Regions from separate parts of the Stenotrophomonas pigmentata genome, predicted to be linked through region 2. Evidence: riboswitches for the same ligand, from Rfam matches in the RefSeq annotation. Region 2 holds a riboswitch; the other holds the start of a gene.
What was found. Region 2 has a riboswitch for thiamine pyrophosphate ahead of Q5Z11_RS08800 (TonB-dependent receptor). Riboswitches for the same ligand answer to the same signal wherever they lie in the genome.
Positions count from the first base shown of each region.

Region 1 (5,742 bases), 1.7 Mb from region 2:
CCGGCTATCGAGAACACCACCGCCGGAATCGCCAGCGTCAGGGCCAGCCAGATACCCAAGGGGCTGCGCCGCACCACCCACACCGCCAGGCCCAGCACCGCCATGCCGAACATGCCGAACAGCGCACGCCCTGCCGGGGTCTGTTCCATCGCCGGATACAACAGCACGCCGAGCAGCTGCACCGCCAGCAACCACGCCGAAGGGTGCCGGCGCGCCATCACAATCCACTTCAAGCGCGATTGCATACGCGTCCTTTCTCCGCCAATGGCAGACGCTGCGGTTGAATACCCACCCTCGCCTGATCGCCGGGGATATCAGGGAACCGGATTTGCCGGCATGCCAGCGCGGTACGGGTAGTCGGCAAAGATGGCCGCAACCGCCGCATCGATCCGCTCGCCGCGCTGCTCGGGCTTGATCCGTCCCACGGTACCTACCGCGACACCTTCCCAGACCAGGCGCTTCTCGCGTGCATCCACCACGTCGATGTTCAAGGTGCCCTCGGTGTACTGGCGCACGTCGGTGCGGTCACGCCAATACGGCACGGCAACATAACCGCGGGCGCGATAGCTGTAGTAATAGTCGTAATCCACTTCCGGCATCGTGGTGACCTGGGTCTTGTCCTGCAGGTAGGCGTTGAGGTTCACCCACAGATCCGGATTGGCTTCATCGAACCGATAGCCACGCGCTTCCATCTGCGTCCGCACTGACGCACGGATGCGATTGCTGGTGATGGTGGTATAGCCATGCTGTTCCAACGCCAGCGGGCTGAAGAAGGCAAAGCTGCGATAACGCGAGAAGTCGGCTGTGGGGTCGACCTGGCTGGCGACCCGCGGCGTGCTGGCGCAGGCGCCCAGCAGGAGCAGCGAGGACAAGACGAGAAGCAAGGAAACAAAGCGAAGTTTCATGGCCAACCCCCGATATGGACGAGCGCACGCTAGCACGTCCGTGCCGATCCTGGCGTCAAACCCCAATGGGGCATCACTACGGATGCCCCGTCCCTGCTCCTGGATAGCTCGACCCGGTTGACTCCACCCGGTCTATTCGACGCGATACACCTGCGCGCCTTGCTCACGGAACTGCGCCGACTTCTCGGCCATGCCCGCCGCCAGCGCCTGCGCTTCCTCCACGCCCTGCTCAGCGGCGTACTCACGCACGTCCTGGGTGATCTTCATCGAGCAGAAGTGCGGGCCGCACATCGAACAGAAATGGGCCAGCTTGTGCGCATCCTTGGGCAGGGTCTCATCGTGGAATTCCTTGGCCTTCTCCGGATCCAGACCAAGGTTGAACTGGTCTTCCCAACGGAACTCGAAGCGTGCCTTGCTCAGTGCATTGTCGCGGACCTGCGCGCCCGGATGGCCCTTGGCCAGATCGGCGGCATGCGCAGCGATCTTGTAGGCCATGATGCCGTCACGTACGTCCTGTCGGTTCGGCAGACCCAGGTGTTCCTTTGGTGTCACGTAGCAGAGCATCGCGGTGCCATACCAGCCAATCATCGCGGCACCAATCGCACTGGTGATGTGATCGTAGCCAGGCGCGATATCGGTGGTCAGCGGCCCCAAGGTATAGAACGGTGCCTCACCGCATTCCTGCAGCTGCTTGTCCATGTTCTGCTTGATCAGCTGCATCGGCACGTGGCCGGGCCCTTCGATGATGGTCTGCACGTCGTGCTTCCAGGCGATCTTCGTCAACTCACCTAGCGCCTCCAGCTCACCGAACTGCGCCGCGTCATTGGCATCGGCGATGCAACCCGGTCGCAGGCCGTCACCGAGACTGAAGGACACGTCGTAGGCCTTCATGATGTCGCAGATATCCTCGAAGCGCGTATAGAGGAAGTTTTCCTTGTGATGCGCCAGACACCACTTGGCCATGATCGAGCCGCCACGCGACACGATGCCGGTAACGCGCTTCGCGGTCAGCGGCACATGCCGCAGCAGCACGCCTGCATGGATGGTGAAGTAATCCACGCCCTGCTCGGCCTGTTCGATCAGGGTGTCGCGGAAGATCTCCCAATTGAGCTCTTCGGCACGCCCGTCCACCTTCTCCAGCGCCTGGTAGATCGGCACCGTACCAATCGGCACCGGCGAATTGCGCACGATCCATTCACGGGTTTCATGGATGTGCTTGCCGGTGGACAGATCCATCACCGTGTCGCCACCCCAACGGATCGCCCACACCAGCTTCTCCACTTCCTCGGCGATACCGGAAGAAACCGCGCTGTTGCCGATGTTGGCGTTGATCTTGGTCAGGAAGTTGCGGCCGATGATCATCGGCTCGCTCTCCGGATGATTGATGTTGTTCGGCAATACCGCGCGACCGCGCGCAATCTCATCGCGCACGAACTCCGGGGTGATGATCTGCTGGATGTTGGCACCGAAACTCTGCCCGGGATGCTGTGCACGCAACCCGGCGTCACGCACCACTTCCAGCCGCTGGTTCTCGCGGATGGCGACGTACTCCATCTCCGGGGTAACGATGCCGCGCCGCGCGTAATGCATCTGGGTCACGTTGGCGCCGGCAACCGCCCTGCGTGGCAAGGTACGGCCCGGGAAACGCACCGCGTCGAGTTTGCGATCGTGCTGTCGGCCACGCCCGAACTGCGAACTCAAGCCCTGCAGCTGTTCGGTATCACCACGCGCCTCGATCCAGCGCGCACGCACCGCCGCCAGGCCCGCGGCCAGATCGATGTTGGCATTCGGATCGGTATAGGGACCGGAGGTGTCGTAGACGGTGACGGGCTGATTCTCCTCGCCGCCAAACAGGGTTGGTGTGCGGGTCAGCGCGATCTCACGCATCGGTACCTGCAGATCGGGCTGCGAGCCAGCGACGAATATCTTGCGCGAACCGGGAATTGGCCGGGTCACGGATTCGGAGAGTTGCTGGGCCTGCTGCTGCAGGCTGGGCTGTGCGTTCATTGGCATTCGTCCTGGTCTATCCACACGCGAGGTGCGAAGGCCATGCGAGGGATTCGCATGACGGAACGAAGCGAAGGCGCACGCCACGTGGTGCTTGCCTATTGAGGGCACAGCGAGCGGTGGCACACGAAGCTTCCCTACGCCGGTATTAACCGGATCAGGTTCGAAGGGTATGTCTCAACCGCGGCCCAATGGCCGCGGTACCCCCGCTTCGGGCGGGATTAGACCACAGCTTTGGGGATGCGCACAGAGGCGAATACTCCCATTGCCCCGTGGTTGGGTGATCGGAGCGTCAGGATTGATTGCACTGGCTGATGTTGCTGATTTGTTTCCGCTGCTGATCAACTGCCAAGAGCTACCCGTCCCCAGCCCTCCCCTTCGCCATGCGAAAGGGAGGGGGCCATTCCTGACGATCTACCAGACGAGGACGGAGCCGCCACCCCCTCCCTTTCGCGCAGCGAAGGGGAGGGTTGGGGAGGGGCGCTCCGGCTCTGGCTCTGGCTCTGGCTTTCGCCCTGCCAGAACCACAGCAAGCGAAGATCAGTACCCCGCCGCCTGCCCATCCTTGCGACTCTCCGAAGCCCCGTAGTAAACCCCACTCTCAGGGTCGCGCATGATCGCCTGGTAGCCACCATAGGGGCCGTCGGCAAACACCACGCGATGCCCCTTGCGCATCAAACTGCGCACTGTCTCGTACGCAAAGCCGGTTTCCAGATTGATCTCTCCGCCATCGCGCATCGCCGTGGCCTGTCCGGTCGGTTCGGTGGAGCCTTCATGCTGGATCCGCGGTGCGTCGCCGGCTTCCTGCAGGTTCATGCCGAAGTCGACCAGGTTCATAACGATCTGCGCATGCCCCTGCGGCTGCATCGCACCGCCCATCACGCCGAAGCTGGCGAACGGTTTGCCATCCTTGGTGATGAAGGCGGGAATGATGGTCTGGAAGGGACGCTTGCCCGGCGCATAGCCATTGGGATGATCTTTCTGCAGCACGAACATCTCGCCACGGTCCTGCAAGATGAAGCCCAAGCCCGGCGGTGCCATGCCACTGCCCATGCCACGGTAATTGGACTGGATCAGCGACACCATCATGCCGTCGGCGTCAGCCACGGTCATGTAGATGGTGTCGCCCTCCTCCAACTGCCTTGGCGTACCCGGCTGTACTTCCTTCAAGGCCTTGTCCATCGAGATCAGGCTGCGGCGCTGCGCTGCGTAGTCCTTGGAAATCAGCCGCTGTACCGGTGCCGGCGAGAATGCCGGGTCTGCATAGAAACGGGCGCGGTCGGCGAAGGCGAGCTTCTTGGCTTCGACGAACAGATGGATGTGCTCGGGCGAGCCAAATGGAATCTTCGAGAAGTCATAGCCCTCCAGCACATTGAGGATCTGCAGCGCGGCAATGCCCTGGCTGTTCGGCGGCAGCTCCCACACATCGTAGCCACGGTAATTGCTGCTGACCGGCTCCACCCACTCGCCCTGGTGCGCGGCCATGTCCTCGTAGCTCAGGTAGCCGCCATTGGCCTTGAAGTAGTCACCAATAGTGCGTGCGATCGCGCCTTTGTAGAACGCATCGCGGCCGCCATCGGCAATCTGCTGCAAGGTATCCGCGAGATTCGGGTTGCGCCACATCTGCCCCTTGCGTGGCGCGTGGCCTTCAATGGTGAACTGCTCCTTGAAGCCCGGGTACTGCGACAGCTTGGGCACCGAACGGTCCCAGTAGTACGCAATCACCTCGGACACCGGATGCCCATTGCGCGCATAGGCGATGGCCGGCGCAAGATTCTCGGCCATCGGCTTGCGGCCGAAGCGTTCGTGCAGGGCAAACCAACCATCGACCGCGCCGGGCACCGACACCGGCAGTGGTCCAGTCGCAGGAATCTCCTTCAAACCACGGCGTTGCAACTCGGCAAGTGTCAGCGAGCGCGGCGAGCGGCCCGAACCGTTGTAGCCGAACAGCTTCTGCGCCTTCGGGTCCCAGACAATCGCGAACAGATCACCGCCAATGCCGTTGCCGGTCGGCTCCATCAAGCCCAGCGCGGCGTTGGCAGCGATGGCGGCATCCATCGCCGAACCGCCGCCTTTCATCACGTCCAGCGCGATCTGGGTGGCCAAAGGCTGCGAGGTTGCCGCCATCGCATGCGGCGCGATGACTTCCGAACGGGTCGCGAATTCGTGACCGGTAACACGGTCTGCGGCAATCGCTGCAGCAGGCATCGCAAACAAAGCTAGAAACAGGACATTACGCAGCATGGGCAGGGCCAATTGAGTGACCTGGCGACGATAGCCCAGCCACCGCTCTTACGCACGTCTTACGCAGGTCTTACGCCGCCCCCGTATCTAGTCCGCTGAAACAAACCACCCGTCGCTGCAGATCCGCGCCGGGCACACAGGTTCTTCCACAAGGGGCTCTTCAATGCAAATGCGATCCAAGCGCCGCCAGGGCGGCTTCACTCTGGTCGAAATGGCCGTGGTGCTGGTCATCATCGGCGTGATCATCGGTGCGGTGATGATCGGCCGTGACGTCCAGCGCAACGCCGAGTACACGCGTATCAAGCAGAAATTCATGGACCAGTGGGTGGTCGCCTACAACACCTACAGCCAACGTACCGGAGCCCCGGTCGGTGACAACCAGGCCGCACCACGCTTGATGGTGAATGGTGCCAAGCACGGCACCGGCGTCGCATCGGGCGCTACCATTTCCGGCGGCGACATGAGCAACACGCAGTCGCCGGGCGCGCTGTGCCAGGGCAACCTGCCTGCCGGCGTCACTCCGGCAGCAACCGGTACCGACCTGCGCGACATCATGCGCAAGGCCGGCATCACCTTGCCGCCTGGC
Region 1 is NZ_CP130832.1:3,627,518-3,633,259, forward strand. It holds gene Q5Z11_RS16195 (ion channel) at 1-245, opposite strand, end outside; gene Q5Z11_RS16200 (DUF4136 domain-containing protein) at 315-872, opposite strand; gene thiC (phosphomethylpyrimidine synthase ThiC) at 1,038-2,912, opposite strand; TPP riboswitch at 3,029-3,130, opposite strand; gene ggt (gamma-glutamyltransferase) at 3,453-5,156, opposite strand; gene Q5Z11_RS16215 (prepilin-type N-terminal cleavage/methylation domain-containing protein) at 5,320-5,742, shown strand, end outside.
Region 1: linked by a shared signal. The riboswitch ahead of thiC (phosphomethylpyrimidine synthase ThiC) and the one ahead of Q5Z11_RS08800 (TonB-dependent receptor) in region 2 are both predicted to bind thiamine pyrophosphate.

Region 2 (5,742 bases):
GCAGGCCACGCCTGCCACTTACACGCCTCCCCGGCGCGTATGAAGTCGCGCACACGCACTCGACATACGCGGGCCTATGAGAAATCACACAAAACAAAAAAGCCCTGATTTCTCAGGGCTTTCTGCTTACTACTTGGAGGCCTGGGTCGGAATCGAACCGGCGTACGCGGATTTGCAATCCGCTGCATAACCACTCTGCTACCAGGCCAAACCATTGCACCGCCGAAGCACTACACCGCCTCGACATGAAAAGACCCCGCTGCGGGGGCCCTTTCCGATTTGGAGCGGGAAACGAGACTCGAACTCGCGACCTCAACCTTGGCAAGGTTGCGCTCTACCAACTGAGCTATTCCCGCGGTGTGGGCGAATCATACAGACTTCGGCAGGGGCGCGCCAGCGCTTTTTAACAATTCCTTTCACATAGGCTGGATGGCTGTCTGCGTCGGCTCTGCAATCCCTGTAGAGCCGAGCCATGCTCGGCTGGGGCGTTACCGGGAAGGCCCCTTGCCGAGCATGGCTCGGCACTACAGTTTCAGCCCCTCTCCCGCTTGCGGGAGAGGGCTTGGGGAGAGGACAGCGTTACGCTGGTAAGGCCCCTGCCGAGCATGGCTCGGCACTACGGTTTTAGCCCCTCTCCCGCTTGCGGGAGAGGGGTTGGGGTGAGGGGAGCTTTACGCTGGTAAAGCCCTTGCCGAGCATGGCTCGGCACTACATGTGTGTGCTGCCTGCAGCTTGGGCGGGGCTGGCGTACCATCGCGCCTCCGCCGCATCACCTGCTCCAGCCTGTTCCGATGACCCAGCAATCACACCGCGTGCAAGGCCTCAACAATGATGAAGTGGCCGCTGACTGGCCTGCCATCGATGCGGCTGAACTGGCCTGGCTATGTGATCACTACCCGCAGCTGGATGCCGGCAGCGCCCTGCTTTGGCATAGCCCGCGACCGATGTCGGCCGCCGCGATTGCCTCGGGCCCGTACGGCAAGGTCTTCATCAAACGGCATCATCGCCTGGTTCGAACAGCCGCCTGCCTGCAGGAAGAGCACCGGTTCATCACCCACCTCGCCAAAGCCGGGGTTCCGGTTGCCGAACTCCTGCGCAACCATCAGGGCGAAACCGCCGTCGAACATGGCGACTGGACCTACGAGCTGCACGCGATGGCCGCAGGCCAGGACCTGTACCGCGACGCCCCGTCGTGGACGCTGCTGACCGAAGTCGAACGCGCGCGCGCTGCCGGTCGCATGCTGGCCACCCTGCACCGCGCTTCGGCCGGTTATCACGCGCCCCAGCGCAGCACCCATCTGCTGGTCGCCCGCGATGAACTGATCCGCGCCGAGGACCCGATCGCCGCGCTCAAGGCCGACCTGCACAACCGCCCCGGGCTTGCCCGCTATCTGGCCCGCATTCCCTGGGAGCAACAACTGCAGCGCAAAGTCCTGCCCTGGCATAGCGGACTGTCCGCGCGCCTGCAGGCCGAACCTCCGCTGTGGGCGCACAACGATTGGCATGTCTCCAACCTGCTGTGGGGGCATGGCGAGAACGCGATGCAGGTCAGCGCCGTGCTCGATTTTGGCCTGGCCTCCCCTACCAGCGCGCTGTTCGATCTGGCGACGGCCATCGAACGCAACGCCATCGCATGGCTGGAACTGGAGCGCGGCGCCGAGGCGGTACGCATCGATATCGCATTGGCCTTGCTCGACGGTTACCGCGAGGTACTGCCCTTGTCGGCCGAGCGCGTACACCTGCTGGCCGACCTGCTGCCGATGGTGCATTTCGACTTTGCACTGTCCGAAGTCGAGTATTTCGAAGGTGTCACCGGCTCTTCCGCCAATGCCGATGTCGCTTGGCAGCCGTTCATGCTTGGCCACCCCGAATGGTTCGCCAGCGCGCCCGGCCATGCCCTGCTGCAGGCCCTGCACGCAGCCGCCTGAAGCGGCCCGACTCGCAAATCGTTCGCATTTGTAGTGAAATGGCGCCCTGAAGCGGGGGTGCCTGGATTTGCCAGGCTGAGAGAGTCCCTTGGAACCTGATCCGGTTTGCACCGGCGTAGGGAGCTTTGAGCAGCAGCCCTAGCGCCGTCATTGGCGCTGCGCTTGCGCGCCTTCGCTTCGTCTCCCTTGTTGCCTGAAGACGAATCGAATGAACCGCTGCCTGCGCCCCACGCTGTTGTCTCTCGCCCTGAGCACCGCCCTGCCGCTGTACGCCAGCGACACCGGCCTCGATACGGCTGCCGAACACTCCCCGACCGAACTGGCCGCCGTGCGCGTGCAGGCCCGCCAGCCGGATGCGGACAACTCCCGCGCCAACAGCTTTGGCAGTGGCGACTGGAAAAGCACGCCGGCATCGATGAACGTGCTGGACCGCGACTTCCTCGACCACCAGCAGGTCCGCTCGCTGTCCGAACTGGCCAGCAATGACGCCTCGCTGGGCGACGCCTACGCCCCGGTCGGCTATTACCAGAACGTGGCCATCCGCGGCTTCGCGCTGGATACCGCCACCGGTTACCGCTTCAACGGCATGTCGATTGCCGGCGAACAGCGCCTGGCGCTGGAGAACCTGCAATCGGTGGAAGTACTGAAGGGCGAAGCTGGCCTGGCAGCCGGCGTGATGGCGCCCGGCGGCATCATCAACTACGTCGGCAAGCGTCCGGCCGAAGTGCGCAACGTCACCCTCGGCACCGACAACGAAGGCTCGCGCTATGCCGCCATTGACGTCGGCCACTGGCTGACCCCGCGCATCGGCCTGCGCTTCAACGCAGCATGGGACGACAGCAGTTCCTACATCGAACATGCCGATGGCCGCCGCAACTTCTACTCGCTTGCAACCGACTGGCTGATCGGCGAGCGCGGCAAGCTCGAAGTGGATGCCAACTACCAGACCAGTGCGCAGCGCTCGGCCTCCGGCTATCAGCTGCTGGGCGCGAGCAAATTACCCACCGGCGTGGACCGCGAGCAGCTGCTCGGCTACCAGCCGTGGCAGCAGCCGGTAGGCATTGCCAGCACCAACATCACCGCATTGCATACCTACGACTTCAATGCGAACTGGCAGTCACGGCTGGCGGTCAGCCACAGCCGCACGGTGATCGACGACAACGTCGCCTTCGCCTACGGCTGCTACTACGCCGCCGAGTGTGCAGATGGCAGCGTGCCCGGCAATTACTTCGCCCCCAACGGCGATTACGACATCTACGATTACCGCAGCCCGGACGACACCCGTCGCAACCAGGAGCTGCGCGCAGAACTGCGCGGCAGCTTCAACACCGGCAGCATCGGTCATCAACTGATCATCGGTGCCGACCAGTTCCGTCGCACCGTGGACAAGCGCCGCAACGTCAACGAATACGTCGGCACCGTCAACATCCACGACAAGCAGCTGCCAGTATTCGAGCCCTCACCACTGACGCCCGGCGCATCCGTACGTCGCCTGGACAGCCGCCAGACCGCCGTCTTCGCACTGGACCGCATCCAGCTCAATGAAGACTGGCAATGGCTGGCCGGCGGCCGCTACGTGCGCCTGGACGAACGCGCCTACGACAAGCGCGGCAACCCGCAACGTCGCAGTCGCCTGTCGCGCTTCCTGCCGCAGACCGCGGTGATGTGGAAGGCCAGCGATAGCATCAATGCCTACGCCAGCTATGTCGAAGGCATCTCGCTCGGCCAGGAAGCACCGTTCTGGACCGCCAACGCCGATACCTTCCTGCCGGCAGTGCAGTCGCGCCAGCTCGAAGTCGGCGTGAAGTACGCCAGCAGCGAGCAGCTGACACTGGGCGCAGCATTGTTCCGCACCACCCAGCCCTACCAGTACGCAAAGCCCGACGACAGCGATGTCGGCTACACCTTTGTCGAGGAAGGCAAGCAGGCCCACATCGGCCTGGAACTGACTGCCAACGGCCAGCTCACCGATGCACTGCAGGTCACCGCCAGTGCCAGCGTATTGCAGGCACGTGCGCGCGACACCGGCACGCCGGACTACGAAGGCCATCAGCTGGTCAACGTACCCAAGCTGCGCACCAGCGTGCACCTGAGCTATGCACTGCCCTTCGTTGAAGGGCTGGACCTGACCGGTGGCTGGCGTTACGCCTCGGCCAATACCGCGCGCGCTGATGGTGCGGTACGTGCACCGAGCTACAACGTGTTCGACGCCGGGCTGCGTTTCAAGCACCAGCTGCAAGGTCACGCCGTAAGCTGGAACCTGTCAGTGGACAATGTGTTCAACCGCTTCTACTGGCGTGATACCGGCAGCAGCATGGGCGATTACTACCTGTTCCCGGGCGCACCGCGGCAGGCTCGCGTGTCGGTGAGCTTCGCGCTGTGAACAGCGCAACGCTCGAATGGTCGGCCGCGCTATGCAGCATCCTCGGCGTCTGGTTGATGGCGCAGCGGCGAATGGTTGCGTGGCCGGTCGGCCTGCTGTCGGTTGCACTGTATGCATTGGTGTTCGCCGAGGCCAAGTTGTATTCGGACACCCTGCTGCAGCTCGCCTTCGCCGTTTTCCTGGTCTATGGCTGGATCAACTGGCGGCGCCACGCCGCCGACGAAGGCAGCGTGCGCATCGTGCCCTTGTCACGCAGCAAGATGCTGCGTGACCTGGGCATCGGCCTGCTTGGCGGCATCGCACTCGGCGCAGGCATGCACAGCTTCACCGATGCATCGCTGCCGTGGCTGGACGCGCTGCTGACCGGATTGAGCCTGGTCGCACAGTGGTGGCAGGCACGCCGTCACACCGCCACCTGGTGGCTTTGGATCGTGGTCGACGTGGTCTACGTGGGCGCGTATCTGTTCAAGTCACTGCATGTCACTGCTGCGCTGTACGTGTTCTTCCTCGGCCTTGCCGTAGTCGGGCTGCGTGCATGGACTGCAGCGGCGCACACCCCGGCCGTGGAACCCGCTGCGCACGGCGCGCGCTGAACGTTCCTTGGCATCGCTACTGCTGCCGGCACCGGCAGCAGTAGTCCCCGGGCAAAAATGCCGGACAACAAAAAAGCCCCGTCAGGGGCTTTTCTTTACCTGCAGATATCACATGGAATCTGCTGGTCATTATCTGGAGCGGGAAACGAGACTCGAACTCGCGACCTCAACCTTGGCAAGGTTGCGCTCTACCAACTGAGCTATTCCCGCGGATTGAATGCAGCACCTGCCGAGCAGAGCACCAACATTCGAGATGTATCGCAAGACTGGAGCGGGAAACGAGACTCGAACTCGCGACCTCAACCTTGGCAAGGTTGCGCTCTACCAACTGAGCTATTCCCGCAGGCTTGCTACATCTATTTACTCATCAAGCCACGAATGAACACGGATCGATGCTTGAAACTGGAGCGGGAAACGAGACTCGAACTCGCGACCTCAACCTTGGCAAGGTTGCGCTCTACCAACTGAGCTATTCCCGCTTGGGAGGCGAAATTCTACATGCATTGGGCGCAGTGTCAACAGCCTGTTCACTTTTTAACTGCGCCATTCCTTGCGGCTTTTTCGTCTTCACGCAGGCTCGGCCAGGCAGCTCGCAGGTACTGCAACGCAGACACCAGAGTCAGCAAAGCGGCGATGGCCAACATCCAATCACCAATGTGGAAAACCGGCTCGCCCATCCAGATGGTTTTGTACGAGGTATTGGGTGACACCGAATACAGCAGGCACAGCAGCGCCACCATCTGCGCGGTGGTCTTGACCTTGCCGATCATCGCCACCCGGACCTTGGCGCGCTGGCCGATCTCGGCCATCCATTCGCGCAGTGCCGATACCGCGATTT
Region 2 is NZ_CP130832.1:1,930,282-1,936,023, reverse strand. It holds tRNA gene Q5Z11_RS08815 (tRNA-Cys) at 135-208, opposite strand; tRNA gene Q5Z11_RS08810 (tRNA-Gly) at 281-356, opposite strand; gene Q5Z11_RS08805 (phosphotransferase enzyme family protein) at 792-1,928, shown strand; TPP riboswitch at 1,972-2,067, shown strand; gene Q5Z11_RS08800 (TonB-dependent receptor) at 2,137-4,311, shown strand; gene pnuC (nicotinamide riboside transporter PnuC) at 4,308-4,904, shown strand; tRNA gene Q5Z11_RS08790 (tRNA-Gly) at 5,039-5,114, opposite strand; tRNA gene Q5Z11_RS08785 (tRNA-Gly) at 5,172-5,247, opposite strand; tRNA gene Q5Z11_RS08780 (tRNA-Gly) at 5,308-5,383, opposite strand; gene pgsA (CDP-diacylglycerol--glycerol-3-phosphate 3-phosphatidyltransferase) at 5,432-5,742, opposite strand, start outside.